One region of the Rhodoferax sp. ZS1R25 genome, then DNA from elsewhere that is predicted to be linked to it. Evidence: predicted binding sites of a transcription regulator. Region 1 holds the regulator's gene; each other region holds the start of a gene.
The links. The regulator sigma-54, encoded in region 1, starts transcription at its own class of promoters, with help from an activator protein. The targets are predictions, from matches to a motif close to TGGCANGNAANCTGCTTT.
Positions count from the first base shown of each region.

Region 2: the regulator sigma-54 is predicted to act here: its motif matches at 3,104-3,121, upstream of AC097R_RS08660 (CmpA/NrtA family ABC transporter substrate-binding protein).
Region 3: the regulator sigma-54 is predicted to act here: its motif matches at 2,114-2,131, upstream of glnA (type I glutamate--ammonia ligase).
Region 4: the regulator sigma-54 is predicted to act here: its motif matches at 2,509-2,526, upstream of AC097R_RS17425 (urease subunit gamma).

Region 1 is NZ_JBWMAZ010000004.1:72,090-76,821, forward strand. It holds gene AC097R_RS19900 (THUMP domain-containing class I SAM-dependent RNA methyltransferase) at 1-1,263, opposite strand, end outside; gene rpoN (RNA polymerase factor sigma-54) at 1,260-2,870, opposite strand; gene lptB (LPS export ABC transporter ATP-binding protein) at 2,870-3,646, opposite strand; gene lptA (lipopolysaccharide transport periplasmic protein LptA) at 3,643-4,251, opposite strand; gene AC097R_RS19920 (exopolyphosphatase) at 4,327-4,732, opposite strand, start outside.
Region 2 is NZ_JBWMAZ010000001.1:1,810,680-1,815,411, forward strand. It holds gene AC097R_RS08650 (ABC transporter ATP-binding protein) at 1-715, opposite strand, end outside; gene ntrB (nitrate ABC transporter permease) at 712-1,653, opposite strand; gene AC097R_RS08660 (CmpA/NrtA family ABC transporter substrate-binding protein) at 1,683-2,927, opposite strand; gene AC097R_RS08665 (MerR family transcriptional regulator) at 3,290-3,664, opposite strand; gene AC097R_RS08670 (hypothetical protein) at 3,761-4,174, shown strand; gene AC097R_RS08675 (hypothetical protein) at 4,171-4,620, opposite strand; gene AC097R_RS08680 (ANTAR domain-containing response regulator) at 4,687-4,732, opposite strand, start outside.
Region 3 is NZ_JBWMAZ010000002.1:937,260-941,991, forward strand. It holds gene AC097R_RS15195 (hypothetical protein) at 1-468, opposite strand, end outside; gene glnA (type I glutamate--ammonia ligase) at 652-2,067, opposite strand; gene AC097R_RS15205 (competence/damage-inducible protein A) at 2,292-3,101, opposite strand; gene AC097R_RS15210 (EI24 domain-containing protein) at 3,098-3,973, opposite strand; gene AC097R_RS15215 (16S rRNA pseudouridine(516) synthase) at 3,978-4,727, opposite strand.
Region 4 is NZ_JBWMAZ010000002.1:1,402,829-1,407,560, forward strand. It holds gene AC097R_RS17420 (hybrid sensor histidine kinase/response regulator) at 1-2,431, opposite strand, end outside; gene AC097R_RS17425 (urease subunit gamma) at 2,570-2,872, shown strand; gene AC097R_RS17430 (HupE/UreJ family protein) at 2,895-3,488, shown strand; gene AC097R_RS17435 (urease subunit beta) at 3,499-3,828, shown strand; gene ureC (urease subunit alpha) at 3,828-4,732, shown strand, end outside.

The DNA of each region.
Region 1 (4,732 bases):
GGGCTCCTGGGCAGCTGGCGCGGCGCCCTTAGCCAGGCGGCCCTTGACCATGTCGAACTTGAACAGGCGGCACTCCAGCGGTCCGTTCCACATGGGCACGCGGCGCGATTCCTTCAGGCGCATCTTGCTGGGCAGCTTCAGGTCCGGCGTCAGCACCCAGGCGGTCCAGCCGCTGTAGTTCTTCTTCCAGTGGCTGGCCAGTTGGTTGAAGAAGTCCACACCTTCGTCGGTCTGCGCGAGTTCGCGTGCGCCAAAGCGGGCACCTTCGCCTTCACCGGCTACGCCACCAATGCCAATACGCTCGCCATAGGGCGGGTTCAGCACCATCACGCCGCCGCCTTCAATCGGCGGCATGCGCTGCAGCGCGTCGCCACCGCGAAACTCAATCACATCGGCCACGCCGGCGCGTTGCGCGTTGCGCTGCGCAAAGTCCACCATGCGGTGCGACACATCGCTGCCGTAGATCAGCGCAGTCTGGCCCGGCTCGGGCTTGACCACATTCGCTGCGGCCTCGGCCTTCATGTCCGCCCACTCCTGCGAACGGAAGGGTCGGTATTTTTCGAACGCAAAGCGGCGCAGCGAACCGGCCGCGATGTTGCAGGCAATCTGCGCGGCTTCGATGGCCACCGTGCCGCTGCCGCAGCAGGGGTCGTACAGCGGCATCAGGTCGTCCTCACCCGAGGCCCAGCCGCTGGCGGCAATCATGGCCGCGGCCAGGGTTTCCTTCAGCGGTGCGTCGCCCTTGTCCTCGCGCCAGCCGCGCTTGAACAGCGGCTCGCCCGAGGTGTCGACGTACAGCGAGCAGCTGTCGGTGGTCAGGTGGGCATAGATGCGCACATCGGGCCACTGCGTGTTCACGTCGGGGCGCACGCCGCCCGCCACTTCGCGGAAGCGGTCGCACACGGCATCCTTCACCTTGAGCGCGGCAAAGTTCAGCGAGGTCAGCGGGCTGTGCTGCGCCGTCACCTCGACCTTGATGCTTTCCTTGGGCGTGAACCACTGCTCCCATGGCACCTGCAGGCCGGCGCGGTACAGGTCCTGTTCGCTGCGGTATTCGGTGTACGACACCAGCACCAGCACGCGCTGCGAGAGGCGGCTGTACAGGTTGAGCAACATGGCATGCGCGAACGAGGTGCGCACGGCCACGCCACCGCGCTGCTTGGTCACGCAGCCGGGCGGCAGACCGGTGATTTGCAAAATCTCCGGCGCCAGGTACTCCTCCACGCCGGCGGCGCAGGGGAGAAAAAGGGTCAATTGGTTCATAGCGCTTTGCGGAGTGAGGCGGGGGCAATCTTCAGCCCCTCGCGGTATTTGGCCACGGTGCGCCGGGCGCATTCGATGCCCTGCTCCTTGAGCATGTCAGAGATCTGGTTGTCGCTCAAGGGCTTCTTGCTGCTCTCGGAGGCAATGAACTGTTTGATGAGCGCGCGCACCGCGGTGCTGGAGGCATTGCCACCGCTCTCGGTGCCCAGGCCAGAGCCGAAGAAGTACTTCAGCTCAAACGTGCCAAACGGCGTGGCCATGTACTTGGCCGTGGTCACGCGGCTGATGGTGGACTCGTGCAGGCCCAATTCGTCGGCAATCTCGCGCAGCACCAGGGGGCGCATGGCCAGCTCGCCATGGGTGAAAAAGTTCTTCTGCCGCTCCACAATGGCCGTGCTCACGCGCAGGATGGTGTCAAAGCGCTGCTGGATGTTCTTGATGAACCAGCGCGCCTCCTGCAGGCGTTGCTGCAGCGCCGCGTGGCCAGCACCGTCGCGGCCACCGCGGTGGTTGCGCAGCACATTGGCGTAGATGTCATGCACCTTGAGGCGTGGCATCACCTCGGGGTTGAGCTGCACGCGGAATTTGGGAATGCCACCGGCCTTGCCGATGGCCACCACCAGCACGTCGGGCACCACGATGTTGCGCTCCACGTCCACAAAGCGCCGCCCGGGCTTGGGTTCCAGCCGTGCGATGAGCGCGATCGCTTCGCGCACCAGCGCGTCGCTGCCCACGCCCATTTGCACCAGGCGCTTGATGTCGCGCCGCGCCAGCAGGTCCATGGGTTTGCTGCAGATGCCCAGGGCCACCTGCAGCAGCTCGGCACGCTCGTCCTCACCATCCACTTCAGCTTGGGCCAGCAAGGCCTTGACCTGCAAACGCAGGCACTCGCCCAAGTCGCGCGCGCCCACGCCCACGGGCTCCAGGCTGTGCAGCAAGCCCAGCGCCACGGTGAAGTGGTGCACCAGGTCCTGCAGCTGCTCTTCGTCGCCGGGGTTCAGGCTGCGTGCCAGCTCTTCCAGCGGGTCTTCCAGGTAGCCGTCGTCGTTGAGTGATTCGATGAGGAAGCGCAGCGCGGCCGCGTCGGTGGCATTGGTGCGCAGGCTCAGCGCCTGGCGGTGCAAAAAGGCCTGCAGCGATTCGGCAGAGCGCGCCAGCTCGGTGGCGTCTTTCTCCTCGTCGTCGCCCAGGTTGTTGGCCTTGGCTTTGGCGTCCACCCCCCACTCGCCATCGTCGGGCATCATCTCGGTGGTGCCGTCGCCTTCCCAGTTGGGCTCGTCGCTGCTGCTCAGCGGCGTGGCTTCTTCGTCATTGCTGCTGGTACTGGTCGAGGTGGCGTAGTCGGCCACCGCACTGGGCGCGTAGTCCACCTCGCTGCTCTCGGACAGTCGGTCGCCTTCGCTGACCGTCGCATCTACTGCGTTCAGCCCAAAGTCCTCGCGCTCGGCCCGGTCCTCGGTCAGCTCCAGAAACGGGTTTTCGTCCAGCATCTGCTCCACCTCCTGGCTCAGCTCCAGCGTAGAGAGCTGCAGCAGACGGATGGACTGCTGCAACTGGGGCGTGAGCGCCAGGTGTTGGGAGACGCGTAATGAAAGACCTTGCTTCATTACATTTTGAAATGCTCACCGAGATAGACACGGCGCACATCGGCATTGTTCACGATCTCGGAGGGGGTGCCTTGCGCCAGCACATGGCCGTCGCTGATGATGTAGGCGTGGTCGCAAATGCCCAGGGTTTCGCGCACGTTGTGATCGGTGATCAGCACACCGATGCCACGGCCCTTGAGGAAGTTGATGATGCGCTGGATCTCGATCACCGCAATCGGGTCGATACCGGCAAACGGTTCGTCCAGCAGGATAAAGCGCGGCCGCGTGGCCAGTGCGCGCGCAATCTCCACACGGCGTCGCTCACCACCCGACAGGGCCAGCGAGGGCGACTCGCGCAGATGCTCCACGCGCAGGTCTTGCAGCAGCGCGGTCAGGCGCGCTTCAATCTCGGCCGACTTGAGCGGCTCGCCCGCCTCGTCGCGCTGCAGTTCCAGCACGGCGCGCACGTTGTCTTCGACATTGAGCTTGCGAAAGATGGACGCCTCTTGCGGCAGGTAGCCCAGCCCCAGGCGCGCGCGGCGGTGGATGGGCATGTGCTCGATGGAATGGCCGTCAATCGTGATGTCGCCCGCACTGGCGCGCAGCAAGCCCACGATCATGTAGAACGAGGTGGTCTTGCCCGCGCCGTTGGGGCCCAACAGGCCCACGACCTCGCCAGTGCGCACGGTCAGCGACACATCTTTCACCACCTGGCGCTTGCCATACGACTTTTGCAAATGCCGGGCTTCCAGCCGCCCGGTGCTGGTGTCCGGGGCTTCTTGGGTGGGCTCGCTCACTGGGCGGCCTTCTCAAGTTGCGGCGTGGCGCGCAGAGTGGCACCGGGTTGAGGCGCGGTGGCAGTTTCGCCTTCGGGCTTGGGCGTCAGCATGGCGCGCACACGGCCGGCCGGCGCCGCAGCGGTCTTGGGGGCGCCGTCCACGGTGAATTTGTCGCTGAGGTTTTCGTACAGGATGACGGCACCCGTCACCTCGTCGGCCAGCGTGGCGCCGCGCAGGCGGCGCAGCTGGGCTTTTTTGACAAAGCGCACAGTGTCGGCCTTGCCGTCGTATTCGATGGTGTCGCCATCGCCTTCGATGAACTCATCCAGGCCTTCACGCTTTTGCCGGAAAAACGCCGGCGTGGCGACCGAGCCGGTGACCAGACCGTACTGGTAGCCATCCGGGTCCTGGCGCACCTCGATCTGGGCGCCGCGGATCAGGATGCTGCCCTTGGTCAGCACCACATGGCCGGTGAAGACGCTGACCTGCTTGATGTCGTCGTAGCGCAGGGCGTCCGCCTCCACATTCATGGGCTTGTTTCGGTCGGCTTTTTCGGCCCACGCAAGGCCGCCTGCGCTGGCAAACACCAGCGACACAGCCACAGACAGGATGGTTTTTTTCATAAAGGCACGAAACTTGCTCGAAAAGCGCTTCGGCCATTGTACCGAGCGCTTTGCGCATTTCGCGCCTTGGCCGACTCAGCCGTCGGCGTTAATTTTGGTGATGAGCACCTGCAACACGTCTGCAGCGCGGTCGTTCTCCACCTGGCAGGTACCCGCATTGGCATGGCCGCCCCCGCCGTAGCTCAGCATCAGGTCGCCAATATTGGTCTTCGAGCTGCGGTTGGTGATGGACTTGCCCGTGGCAAACACAGTGTTTTGCTTCTGCAGGCCCCATAGCACGTGGATGGAGATATTGGTCTGCGGGAACAGCGCGTAGACCATGAAACGGTTCACCGCAAAGATGGTGTCCTCATTGCGCAGGTCCAGCACCAACAGGTTGCCATGCACGGTGGAGCAGCGCAGCAGTTGCTCCTTGGCCTTGGCCGCATGCTCAAAGTACAGGTCCACACGCTCCACCACGTCGGGCAGCTGCAGGATTTCG
Region 2 (4,732 bases), on a different contig from region 1:
TCAGCACCTCGCCAATGGTGGCGGCCGGGCCGTTGGTCATCATCACGATCTTGTCGGACAGCAGCACGGCTTCGTCCACATCGTGCGTCACCATCACCACGGTGCTTTGGGTACGGGCCACGATCTCCAGCAGCTCGTCCTGCAGCTTGGCGCGGGTCAGCGCGTCCAGTGCGCCAAAGGGCTCGTCCATCAGCAGCACCTTGGGCTCCATGGCCAGCGCCCGGGCAATGCCCACGCGCTGCTTCATGCCGCCACTGATTTCGCCAGGGCGCTTTTGCGCCGCAGCCGTCAGGCCCACCAGGGCCAGTGCGGCGTCGGTGCGCGCCTTCAGCTGCGTTTTGTTTTCGGACGGGGCGCCGGTGCTCTTGGCGCCTGCACCAAACACGCGCTCCACGCCCAGGTAGACGTTTTCAAAGCAGGTGAGCCAGGGCAGCAGCGAGTGGTTTTGGAACACCACGGCGCGCTCGGGGCCGGGGCCGTTGATCTCTCGGTTGGCGCAGATCAGCGAGCCCTCGGTGGGCGTGGTCAGCCCGGCGATCAGGTTCAGCAGCGTGGACTTGCCGCAGCCGCTGTGGCCGATCAGCGCCACGAACTCGCCCTTGGCCACGGTCAGGTTGATCTCGCGCAGCGCGGGGAACAGGCCCTTCTTGGTCTTGAAGGTCTGGGCCACGCCCTGGATTTCGATGTACTTGGTGTTGGCGGAAACAATGCTCATGACTTCACCTCTTCAAACGTAAATGCGGTGGCGATTTTGATCAGGGCGTATTCCAGAACCAGCCCGACGATGCCGATCACGAAGATGGCGATGATGATGTTCTTGACGTTCAGGTTGTTCCACTCGTCCCACACCCAGAAGCCAATGCCCACGCCGCCGGTCAGCATCTCGGCCGCCACAATCACTAGCCAGGCGGTGCCCACAGCCAGGCGCACGCCGGTCAGCATGTAGGGCAGCACCGAGGGGAACAGGATCTTCGTGACGATCTTCCACTCGCTCAGGTTCAGCACGCGGGCCACGTTCATGTAGTCCTGCGGCACGCGCTGCACGCCCACCGCGGTGTTGATGATCATGGGCCAGATGGAGCAGATGAAGATGGTCCAGATGGCCGCAGGGTTCGCCCCCTTGAACACCAGCAGGCCAATCGGCAACCAGGCCAGTGGCGACACAGGGCGCAGCAGGCTGATCAGCGGGTTGAACATGCGGCTCAAAAACTCAAAGCGCCCAATCATGAAACCCGCGGGAATGCCCACCGCAGCCGCCAGGCCAAAACCCAGCGCCACACGCTCCAGCGAGAACAGCACGTTCCAGCCCACGCCCTGGTCGTTGGGGCCTTTGCGGTAGAACGGATCGCTGAAGATGGTGATGGCCTGCTGCAGTGTTTCCCAGGGGCTGGGAATGCTGCTTTTGGTGCCAATGCTCACCAGCGCCCAGATGCCCACCAGCAGCGCCAGGCCCATCACGGGTGGGAGCACCCGCAGCACCAGGCCACGCCAGTCGTAGCCCGGCTTGGCCACGGCGGGCGTGGCCGCCACAGCCGCAGGTTTAGTTGCTTTTTGCATGCTGGCCCCCGTGGACGCTGCGCCAGCAGCTTCCTTTTTGATAGCAGACCCTTCGGCCGATGTGGCCAAGGGGGAGTGAAAAACAGCGCTGACCATATGGATCTCCTATTCAGTTCCGCAAAAACTCAGGCTTTGACCTTGAAGCTGTCGGCGTATTTCTTGGGGTCCTTGCCATCCCAGACCATGCCGTCCATGAGCTTGCTGGTGCGCATCACGTCCTTGGGCACAGGGGTCTTGCTGGCGGTGGCGGCCTGCTTGTAGATCTCGATCTGGTTGATCTGCTTGGCCACAGCGAGGTAATCGGGGTGCTCTTTCAAAATGCCCCAGCGCTTGTGTTGCGTCAGGAACCACATGCCGTCCGACAGGTAGGGGAAGTTCACCGCGCCGTCGTTGTAGAACTTCATGTAGTTGGGGTCATCCCAGGTCTTGCCCATGCCGTTTTGGTAGCGGCCCAAGATGCGCTGGTTGATCGCGTCCACGCTGGTGTTCACATAGCTCTTGTCGGCAATGGTTTCTGCCATCTTGTTTTTGTTGGACAGGCTGGCGTCGATCCAGCGGCCGGCTTCCAGGATGGCGGCGGTCACGGCGCGTGCGGTGTTGGGGTACTTCTTGACGAAATCGCCCGTGGTGCCCAGCACTTTTTCGGGGTGGTCTTTCCAGATGTCCTGGGTGGTGGTGGCCGTCACGCCGATGCCGTCAATGATGGCGCGGTGGTTCCAGGGTTCACCCACGCAGAAGCCATCCATATTGCCAACGCGCATATTGGCCACCATCTGGGGTGGCGGCACGGTGATGACCTTGGCGTCACTCATGGGGTTGATGCCATTGGCCGCCAGCCAGTAGTACAGCCACATGGCGTGGGTGCCGGTGGGGAAGGTCTGGGCGAACGTGTATTCGCGCTTCTCGCTGGCCATCAGCTTGGCCAAGCTGGCGCCATCTACCGCGCCCTTGTCCGCCAGCTTCTTGGACAGCGTGATCGCCTGGCCGTTATTGTTCAGCGTGGCCAGCACGGCCATGTCTTTCTTGGGGCCGCCCACGCCCAGGTGCACGCCGTAGACCAGGCCGTACAGCACGTGGGCAAAGTCCAGCTCGCCGTTCACCAGCTTGTCGCGCACACCGGCCCAGCTGGCTTCCTTGCTGGGGACGATGGTCACGCCGTATTTCTTGTCAAAGCCCAGCACCGAGGCCATGACCACGCTGGCGCAGTCGGTCAAGGGGATGAAGCCGATCTTGACTTCGGTTTTTTCCGGGGCGTCAGAGCCACCGGCGTACACCGCAGCGCGCAGCGCAGGGTTGATACCCACCACGCCCACGGCCGCGGTTTGCAGAACAGCACGGCGGCTGAGTTTGGCTTTCAGAAGATCAGTCATGGCACACGCTCCAGAAGAGAAAAACACAAAACGAAAAACAAAAAAAGGCGTCCGCACTGGGTTGACTGCGCGGTGCGCGAGTCAACCCGTGGGGACGCCTTTGTCCTGTTTGCCCTGCGCCCTACCCGCCGTTAGGTGGGGTGCAGTGCATGACCGTTGCCGGTCTCGCAGGGATTAATGCAATGTCTGTGCCAGGTTGTCTTGGTGATGGTGTGCTATGGATTCAGGAGCTGCTAGCGCAATGAATACAGGGGCTAGAGGCCTAATTTGTTTGAAAGTATGTGCGGCGCACCGATTTTGTGCACCGCACCAAACCAGGAAAAAAACCTATGCACTGCGCCAGCCAGGCGCGTGCTGGGTGGTTACGCCGCGGTTTGGGGCGTGGTTGTGGGCATCAGCGGGCAGGCCAGTGCCAGCCGCGTGGCCAGGCCTTCGCGCAAGGCCAGCAGGGCGGCAATGCGCGCGTCAATCTCTCTGAGCTTTTCGCCCAGCACCTGGGCAATCGCCGGGCCGGGCTCGGCCTGCTCCCAGATCTCGGGCAGCTTGTGGCCAATCTCTGCCAGCGTGAAGCCTAGCTGCTGCGCCGTGCGGATGTAGTTCACCAGCATCAGCGTCTCGCTCGCGTAATCGCGGTAGCCATTGGCCAGGCGCTGGGCGCGTATCAGCCCCTGCTGTTCATAAAAGCGCAGCGCTTCACGCGTGAGGCCGCTGGCAGTGGCGAGTTCACCAATCAACATGGAAAGGAGAGGGAGTTGGTAAAAAGTGCTTGACCCTGAAGCTTACTTCAGGCCTGAGACTGCGGGCTTCTTTCACTTCTCAGGTTGATGTTGATGATGACTTTGCCCCGCTACCTCACCCTTGTGCGTGCCAGTGCCTGGTACGACCTGCTGGTCACCTGGCCGTTTGCGCTGCCGTGGACCTTTGCCTGGCTCTACGCCCAGTTGGCGGCGCTGGCCTTGGCGCTGCAACTGCCGGGCACGGTGCACCCGCTGGATGCCACCCATATGTTGCTGGCCAATCTGCTGGGTTCGGTGGTGGTGGTGTGGTCACTGGCGCGGCTGCTGGAGCCTACGGTGCGACTGGGCCGGCTGGATGGTCTGGCGCGCATGCTGTTTGCTGCGTGGCAGGTGTACGCGTTTGCCCACGGCGCCAGCGCAGTAGTGCTGGGCTTTACGGTGTTTGAGTTGCTGTTTGGCCTGCTGCAGTGGTGGCCGGTGGCGCAGCCTGCGGCTGCCAAGCAGGCTTAGTTGCGGATGTGGGCGCGGCGCTCGACGCCGTGGCGCTGCACCATGATGTGGATCAGCAGCGCAGCAGCTGCCGAAGTGGCCATCACCGGCGAGGCGGTCACCACGCGGGCCAGGCCGTCGAGCACATGCAGGCTGACCTGCTGTGCATAGTGGGTCAGGGCCACCACGTCTTGCGGCTCCACATTTTTCACGTCGTCAGGCAACACCTGCACATCGGGCCAGCCACCGCGAAAACGGATTTTGGCGAAGATGCCGTCGGCCACGGCCACCAGGGACAGCACGCCCAGCGGCTTCATCAGCGTGAGGATCAGATTGCTGCGCACGGCGACCGGCGCAGTCTCGTAAATCTTGCCGACCAGCTGCGACACCATGCGCTCTTTTTCCGCGGCGGGCGCAGCGTCATATACCTCGGCGGCCAGTTGTTCGATAGGGATTTCGGGTTGCATGGGGTACAGCTTAGTTCTGATTTGTGCCAATTGTGTGAACTACACGTAACCAGTTGTTTGCCTCTGTCAGGAGAGCAGGTCGGCCACGTCCAGCATGCGCTGGGCCACTTCC
Region 3 (4,732 bases), on a different contig from region 1:
TGCGGCAGGCACGCGTCCCAACTCCCGGCGGATACCGGCAATGTCACTCTCATTGCGGGCGATGGCGGCCTTGAGTTCGGCCACGCGGTCCAGGTACTTCTGGTGGTTGCGGGTCTCGGGGCCCAACTTTTCGGGCTCACCGTTGTTGTACTCCTTGACCAGTTCGATCTGACGCGCCTCGGCCTTCTTGAGTTCGGCCTCCAGAATCAGGCGCGCATCCGAATCCTTGGCGCGCTGGTCGGGTGAGTCCACGCGTGATCCACTCTGGCTGGCGGACGCGACTTTGGTCCCCGGCTTTTGCGCTTGCACCACCGTGACATTGCCACCGGAAATCAGCTTGCAGTTTTTCGCCTGGGCCTCGGACACGGTGTTGGTGTACTCGTTGCCACAACGGTAGATGCGCTCCTGTGCGAATGCGCCGGAGAGCGAGCCAAGAGCTATCAAAGAAATCAAAAAATGGGTGTTCATGCTGTGTCCGCGCTAACAGGGTGCCTGGCGGTGGATTCAGTATGCGCCAAAAAGTGCCTAAAAACAAAAACCGCCACAGTATCCCTGCCAATTGGACATGAATCTGTAGTGGGTTGTTTGCAAAAAAAAGGACGGCTTACGCCGTCCTTTTTCAGGAAACCACTGCCACAGGGGCAGCGGAAATCACAGGGAATAGTACATGTCGTATTCGACAGGGTGTACCGACATGCGGAAGCGGTTGACTTCCTGCATCTTCAACTCGATGTAAGCATCGAGCATGGAGTCGGTAAACACGCCACCCTTGGTCAGGAAGCCGCGGTCCTTATCCAGGTGCTCCAACGCTTGGTCCAGGCTGTGGCACACGGTTGGTACCTTCGCATCTTCCTCGGGAGGCAGATGGTACAGATCCTTCGTTGCAGCTTCGCCGGGGTGGATCTTGTTTTCCACGCCGTCCAGACCTGCCATCAACAGGGCAGAGAAGCCCAGGTAAGGGTTCATCAATGGATCTGGGAAGCGGGCTTCCACGCGACGGCCCTTGGGGTTCGCCACAAACGGAATGCGGATCGATGCGGAACGGTTCTTGGCGGAGTACGCCAGCTTGACCGGAGCTTCGAAGTGAGGAACCAGGCGCTTGTAGCTGTTGGTGCCAGGGTTGGTGATGGCGTTCAGGGCACGTGCGTGCTTGATGATGCCGCCGATGTAGTACAGCGCGAAGTCAGACAGACCTGCATAGCCGTCGCCGGCGAACAGGTTCTTGCCGTCTTTCCACACGGACTGGTGCACGTGCATGCCGGAACCGTTGTCACCGTGGTAAGGCTTGGGCATGAAGGTGGCGGTCTTGCCGTAGGCGTTGGCCACGTTGTGCACCACATACTTTTGCAGCATGGTCCAGTCAGCGCGTTCCACCAGGGTGGAGAAGCGGGTACCGATTTCGTTCTGGCCAGCGCCCGCCACTTCGTGGTGGAACACTTCGACGGGAATGCCCAGAGATTCGAGGATCAGGGACATCTCGGCGCGCATGTCTTGTGTGCTGTCGACAGGAGGCACAGGGAAGTAGCCGCCCTTGACGGTGGGACGGTGGCCGCGGTTGCCGCCTTCGAGCTTGGAACCGGTGTTCCAGGGAGCTTCGTACTCGTCGATTTCGTAGAACGTGTTGTTGGGGTCAGTGCTCCAGCGAACGCCATCAAAGATGAAAAATTCTGGCTCGGGACCGAAGTAAGCCGTGTCGCCGATGCCGGAAGCCTTCAGGTAGGCTTCAGCGCGCTTGGCGATGGAACGGGGATCGCGATCGTAGGACTTGCCGTCAGCAGGCTCCACCACATCACAGTTCATGATGATGGTGGTTTCTTCAAAGAAGGGGTCGATGTTGGCCGTATTGGGATCGGGCATCAACAACATGTCGGAAGCTTCGATGCCCTTCCAGCCGGCGATGGAAGAACCGTCGAATGCGTGGCCGGAGGTGAACTTGTCTTCGTCGAAATGCGAGACAGGCACCGTGGTGTGCTGCTGCTTACCGCGGGTATCGGTGAAACGGAAGTCAACAAATTTGACTTCGTTCTCTTTCACCATCTTCATCACGTCTGCGACGGTCTTGGCCATCAAATACTCCTGTTGCACGGTTGTAAAAAAGAATTGCCCCGTCTTCAATGCAGCTTTTGTGCCAAAAACCGCTGGCCGGGCAATTTAGAGAAACCGCCGTATTCTGCCTTGAGAAACCGGCGTTTTAGGGGGGCGCACCGCAAAGATGCGTCCATGTAACTGCCACCGACACCGTCATTGCACCAATATGGTGCAATTCATTTATGCACCGGTGTTGTGCAAATTCAGCTTCGCACCAATTCCGGGCCTAACGCCATATGCAGGGCTTTCAGACCTTCCAGCAGGCCCGCATACGCCAGCTCTACCGCAGCTGGTTCGCCCTTGACGCCCAGCTCGATGTGGCGCCCCCACTCCGGGTGGTCTACGCTGGGCAAGCTGAACACCTTGACCGCATGGCGCCGTTCCAGTGCCTCCATCAGCGGGGTCAGGGCCGACTCCATGGCACCAAAAACGACCACAGAACGTTCCAGCCAACCATGCCGGCGGTGCAAATGGGCGTACTGCTGGTCCAGCACCCAGGCGAGCATGGGCCAAGCCATCACCGGAAACCCGGGCACGAAGTGCACGCTCCCGGACTGGGTGCCCACGCAGCTAAAACCGGGAATCTTGTTGTACGGGTTGGGAATGATGGCCGCGCCCCGGGGGAACATGCCCATGTTCAGGCGGTGCACGTTATCAGCCCGGTCAGGCTCGTAGGGCAGGCCCTGCTCCATGGCCACGTCCTGCATGCGCTCGCGGATCAGTTGCTCGGCTTCCGGGTGCAACTCCAGCGGCACGCCCAAGGCCCGCGCCGCGCACTGGCGCGTGTGGTCGTCCGGCGTGGCACCGATGCCGCCAAACGAAAACACCACATCGCCCGAGGCAAACGCGCGCTGCAGCGTCTGGGTGATGCGTTCGGGGTCATCACCCACATAGTCGGCATAGGCCAACTGCAGGCCCCGTTCGCCCAACAGCTCAATGGCTTTGGACAGGTGCTTGTCGGTGCGCTTGCCCGACAAGATCTCGTCTCCGATGATGACTAGGCCAACGTTCATGCAAGCTCCAGAGGATTCACGGGCAATTCAGGTGCCGGGGGTGTGGGTGGCGCAGGCGGCACGGGCGGCAACTGGGCGCGCTCCCAGCGCAGCTGCTGTAGCGCCGCCAGGCAGTAGTGGGCGAACCACAGCGAGGCAAACGCGAACACCAGCGTGTACAGCCAGATAGAAATGGGGATCAGGAACGGCGCCATCGCCACAGCCACAAAGCCCACCGACCAGATCAGGCTGGGGGCGGCGCCCAGGTAACCGGCAAACACCCCCATGCCCAGCAGCCACCAGCGGTGGCGCTGGAACAGGGTGTGGCGCTCTTCTGCCGTGGCGTGGTCAGCCAGCGCATCAAACGCCATCACACGGTAGGTCAGCCAGCCCCAGATCAGCGGCGGGAGGATCAGCACCAGCGGCGGCACAAACCACAGCGGCGCAGACAGCACCATGGCCGACAAGGCCAGCACCGTGGAGCCCAGTGCCCAGACAATGCTGAAAGCGTACGAAGCGCCGCCCGTGCGCTCCAGCTGCGCAAAGCGGCGCCGGGTCACCAGGCGCACCATCAGCGGCGTCATCAGCATCGCGACCAACAACAGGCAAGCCATCACGATCAAGGGCGTGGCCACTGCAATCACGATGAGCGGCACCAGCACGGTCTTGAGCTTGCCCGCGCCCGCTGATTCCAGCCACGCCCACAGGCTGTTGAGCAAGTCTGATGACTCCAGCAGGTTCTGCACGGCGGCCAACGCTGCGTCCATGAAAAAGTAGCCCAGCCCCGCAATCAGCCCGACCATCAGCACCAGCGGCAGCAGCGATAGGCCAATCACCCGCGGGTGCAGGCAGTACGCTACCGACCGCCAAAACGCATCGAGCATCGCGTTCATGGCCCTAGCCCGCCGCCTGCACGGCCATGAGTTCTTCGGCACTCAGCCAGCGCCACTGGCCGGGCGCCAGGTCGGCCGGCAAGGCCATGCCACCGATCTTGGAGCGGTGCAGCCCCTCCACCCGGTTGCTGACCGCGGCGACCATGCGCTTGACCTGGTGGTACTTGCCTTCGGTCAGCGTCAGTCGCAGGTGGAACTCACCCACCGCCTCGCAGGCCGCGGCGCGTACCGGCGCCGGGTCATCGTCCAGCACCACACCGGCCAGCAGCTTGCTGACTTGCTTGTCGTCCAGCGGGTGCTTCACCGTTACGTCATACACCTTGGGCACGTGGTGGCGCGGCGAGCTCATCTTGTGGATGAACTTGCCGTCATCGGTGAGCAGCAGCATGCCCGTGGTGTCCTGGTCCAACCGGCCCACCGCCTGCACGCCCTGCACGGCTGCTTTTTGTGGGCGCGTGCGCAATGGGGACGGCAGCAGCGTGTAGATGCTTGGGTAGGTCGATGGCTTTTGCGAGCACTCGGTCCCGGCGGGCTTGTGGAGCACGATGTAGGCCTTCTCGAAGTACTGCCACTCCACGCCCTGCACCTTGAAGCGCAGCCCTTCTGCTACGAATTCAGTAGCTGCTTGCGCAATGACCACGGGGGCTAGCGGCTCATTGGGCATATAAACCTGCACCAGACCTTGCTGGATCAAACCGGCGCACACGCGGCGCGTGCCAAAGCCCTGCGAATAGAGTATTTCCTGAAGCTGCATGGACC
Region 4 (4,732 bases), on a different contig from region 1:
ATTCTGGAATGGTGCCTTGTACCTCGAAATGGAACTGCAGGCCCTTGGCCGCGGCCTGCAGCTCGAACATGCCGGCGATCTCGTGCATGCCACTGGCGAATTGCATGGGCTTCACATTCAGCGTGAGCTTGCCGCTCTCGATATGCGCCATGTCCAGCGTGCCCTCGATGAGTGAGAGCAAATGCTCGCCGCCGCGCTTAATCACACTGACCGCCTGTTTGCGGTGGGCGGGGATGGAGGCGTCCTCGCCCATCAGCTGCGCGTAGCCCAGGATGCTATTGAGCGGCGTGCGCAGTTCGTGGCTGATGGCGCTGATGTAGCGGCTCTTGGCCTGGTTGGCAGCTTCGGCAGCCTGCTTGGCGCGTTCGGCCAACAGCTTGGCGTCCTGCAGGGCTTCGTCGGTTTGGCGATGCGACTCGATTTCGCGCATGAGCAAATGGGTTTGCCGGTTCGATTCTTCCTGCGCCACCTGGCGACTCTTGTGCGCCAGCACCAGCCACCAGGCCACGATGCCCGACATCAGCATGAGCGCGGCAAACGCCTTGGTAAACCCCGAGCGCAGCGCGGCTTGCAACGCGGCCTGCTGCTCGGTCATGGCCGCCAGCGCGCCGAGCTCTTGCGTGTAGAACATGCCAAACACCGTGGCCAAGAGCGGCACGATGATGAGCATCAGCAAAATGAAATGGCCCAGCCCCGTGTCCAGAAACGGCCATACCGATTTTGGCAGCAACCAGCGTAGCGCGGCCGACCATTGGGTGGACAGGTTGGCGTGCGGCTTGCACATGTCGCCACAACGCGCGTCCAGCGTGCAACACAGCGAACAGATGGGCCCCTGGTAAGCCGGGCAGTGGGCCATGTCGGGCCCTTCGTATTCGCGCTCGCAGATCACGCAGCGGCGCACGGCCAGCCGCGCATAGCTGCCCTCGCCCTGCGCCTCTGACGGCTGGCGGGCCAGGTAGTACTTGCCCTTGGTGACCCAGGCAATCAGGGGTGCGGTGACCATGGCGGTGACCAGCGCCACCACGGCCGAAAACGCCTTGGCCAGTTCGCCAAAAAACCCGAGGTACGCCGCAATCGACAAGCCGGACGCCAGCGCCATCGCGCCCACGCCCACGGGGTTGATGTCAAACAGGTAGGCGCGCTTGAACTCGATGCCCTTGGGCGACAGGCCCAGCGGCTTGTTGATGACCAGGTCGGCCACCACCGCCATGATCCAGGCGATGGCGATGTTGGAGTACAGGCCCAGCACATCGCCCAGCGCCTGGAACACATTCATCTCCATCAGCATGAAGGCGATCACGCTGTTGAACAGCACCCACACCACGCGCCCAGGGTGGCTGTGGGTCAGGCGAGAAAAGAAATTGCTCCACGCCAGCGAGCCCGCGTAGGCGTTGGTCACATTGATCTTGAGCTGCGACACCACCACAAACACCGCCGTGGCCGCCACCGCCCAGCCCAGCGAGGGAAACACATACTCATACGCCGCCAGGTACATCTGGTTCGGGTCCACCGCGCGGTCGGTGGGCACGCTGTGCTGAATAGCCAGGTAAGCCAGGTAGGCACCGCCCAACATCTTGACCACGCCCAGAATGACCCAGCCCGGCCCGCCCACCAGCACGCCCAGCCACCAGCTGCGGCGGTTGGCCGCGGTTTGTGCAGGCATGAAGCGCAGGTAGTCGGCCTGCTCCCCCATTTGGGTAATCAGGGCAATGCCCACCGTCAATGCCGCACCAAACAAGTGCAAATTAAAGGCCCCACCAATACCCAATTCACCACCGTAGTGCGTTATGCCGCTAAACACAGCGGGGTCGCGCACCAAAACAAAGCCGAACGGCACCACCAGCATCACCAGCCACAGCGGCTGGGTCCAGATCTGCAGGCGGCTGATGGTGGACACGCCGTGGGTGACCAGCGGAATCACCACCAGCGCGCAGATCAGGTAACCCCAGGTGGGCGGAATGTCCAGCGCCAGCTCCAGCGCATAGGCCATGACGGCGGCCTCCAGCGCAAAGAAGATAAAGGTGAAAGACGCGTAGATGAGCGAAGTGAGCGTGGATCCGATGTAACCAAAGCCCGCGCCCCGGGTCAGCAGGTCCATGTCCACGCCATAGCGGGCGGCGTACACGCTGATCGGCAAACCGGCCAGAAAGATCACCAGCCCCGTGGCCAGAATGGCCCACAGCGCGTTGACAAAGCCGTATTGCACCAGCAGCGTGGCGCCCACGGCTTCCAGAATGAGGAAGGACGAGGCGCCAAACGCCGTGTTGGCGACCCGGAAGGTCGACCACTTGCGGAAGCGCTGCGGCGCATAGCGCAGCGCATAGTCTTCCATGGTCTCGCTCGCCACCCAGTTGTTGTAATCGCGGCGGATCTTCACCACCCGCTGGGCGGGGGCTTCGGCAGGGGGCGGCAGGGTGGGGGGTGGATGCACAGCACCAGGGGTGCAGATTTCATGCCACCCGCCGGTGGCCCGCGCGGATGCGTCGTTTGGCGTATGGACAGACACAAGGGCACAGGGATTGCTTACAGTGCAGAGTCCCGTCTACCGAACAGCCACCACAAGACCGCCATGGAACTCACACCCAGAGAAAAAGACAAGCTGCTCATCTTCACCGCGGGCCTGCTGGCCGAACGGCGCAAGGCGCGTGGCCTCAAGCTCAACTACCCCGAAGCCATCGCCCTGATCAGCGCCACCGTGATGGAAGGCGCCCGCGACGGCAAGACCGTGGCCCAGCTCATGAGCGAAGGCCGCGCCGTGCTGACCCGCGCCGACGTGATGGACGGCATTGCCGAGATGATCCCCGACATCCAGGTGGAAGCCACCTTCCCCGACGGTACCAAGCTGGTCACCGTCCACCAACCCATTGTCTGAACACCCAGCCCACGGAGACTGTATGCGACCCTCATTGAAAAATGCTCTTCTTTTGATAGCTGCTTGCGCACTATCCACGGGGGCTAGTGCCCATACCGGCCATGGAACCGAGAGTTTCATGGAAGGCCTGGCGCACCCCTTCGGCCTGGACCACTTGCTGGCCATGCTGGCCGTGGGCATCTGGTCGGTCAGCGCCCTGCCCGCCCAGAAGGCCTGGCAAGGCCCTGCTACCTTCCTGCTGGCACTGGTGCTGAGCGCCGTACTGGGCGCCAGCGGCGTGACGCTACCGTATCTGGAGCATGCGATTGCGCTGTCCGTGGTGCTGTTCGGCGCCATGCTCATCGGCGCGGCCAAGCCCATGCCCAAGGTGCTGGGCCTGGGGCTGATCGCCACAGCCGCCTCGCTGCACGGCCTGGCCCATGGTGCGGAAACACCGGAGACCGGCTTTGCGGGCTACGCCGTCGGCTTCTTGCTGACCACCGCGGCGCTGCACCTGGGTGGTGTGGGCTTGGGTCTGTCCATCCGCCGCTGGCTGGCCGCGCGCAGCACCGTGGTGCTGGGCAGCCTGGGTAGCTTGCTGGGCTTTGCCGGCGTCTACCTCTTCACCCAAGTCTGAGGGCCACCGCATGACCCCCGGCGAAATCATCACTGACGAGGGCGAACACGCCCTCAACACCGGCCGCCGCACCCTGACCGTGGTGGTGAAAAACACGGCGGACCGCCCGATCCAGGTCGGCTCGCACTACCACTTTGCCGAGACCAATGGCGCGCTGGGCTTTGACCGCGCGGCCGCGCAAGGCATGCGCCTGAACATCCCCTCGGGCTCGGCCGTGCGCTTTGAGCCCGGCCAGCAACGCACCGTGGAACTCGTCGATTTCTCGGGTGACCGCGTGGTCTATGGCTTTCGCGGCCTCGTGCAAGGACCAATCGACACAAGCGTCGAGGGAAAACTGTAATGGCAACAATTGGACGCCGCGCCTACGCGGAAATCTTTGGCCCCACCACCGGTGACCGCGTGCGCCTGGCCGATACCGGCCTGCTCATCGAGGTGGAGAAGGACTACACCCTGGCCGCAGGAGCCTATGGCGAAGAGGTGAAGTTCGGCGGTGGCAAGACCATCCGCGACGGCATGGCGCAATCGCAAAAGACGCGCGCCGAAGGCGCCGTGGACTGCGTGATGACCAATGCGCTGATCCTGGACCACTGGGGCATCGTCAAGGCCGACATTGGCCTCAAGGGCGGGCGCATCGTCGCCATCGGCAAGGCCGGCAACCCCGACACGCAACCCGGCGTAGACATCATCATTGGCCCTGGCACCGAGGTGATCAGCTGCGAAGGCAACATCGTCACCGCGGGCGGCATCGACAGCCACATCCACTTCATCTGCCCGCAGCAGATTGAAGAGGCCATGGCCAGCGGCGTGACCACCATGCTGGGCGGCGGCACCGGCCCGGCCACGGGCACCTTTGCCACCACTTGCACGCCCGGCCCCTGGAACATCGAGCGCATGCTGCAGGCCGCAGACGCCTTCCCCATGAACCTGGGCTTTTTGGGTAAAGGCAATGCCAGCCTGCCCGCCGCATTGCACGAACAGATCAACGCGGGGGTGATTGGCCTGAAGCTGCACGAAGACTGGGGCACCACGCCCAGCGCCATCAGCAACTGCCTGGACGTGGCCGACGCCACCGACACGCAAGTGGCCATCCACTCCGACACGCTCAATGAATCGGGCTTTGTGGAGGACACCATTGCGGCCACCAAGGGCCGCGGCCTGTGCGCCTTCCACACTGAAGGCGCGGGCGGTGGCCATGCCCCCGATATCCTGCGCGTGGTGGGGCAAGACAACTTCCTGCCCAGCTC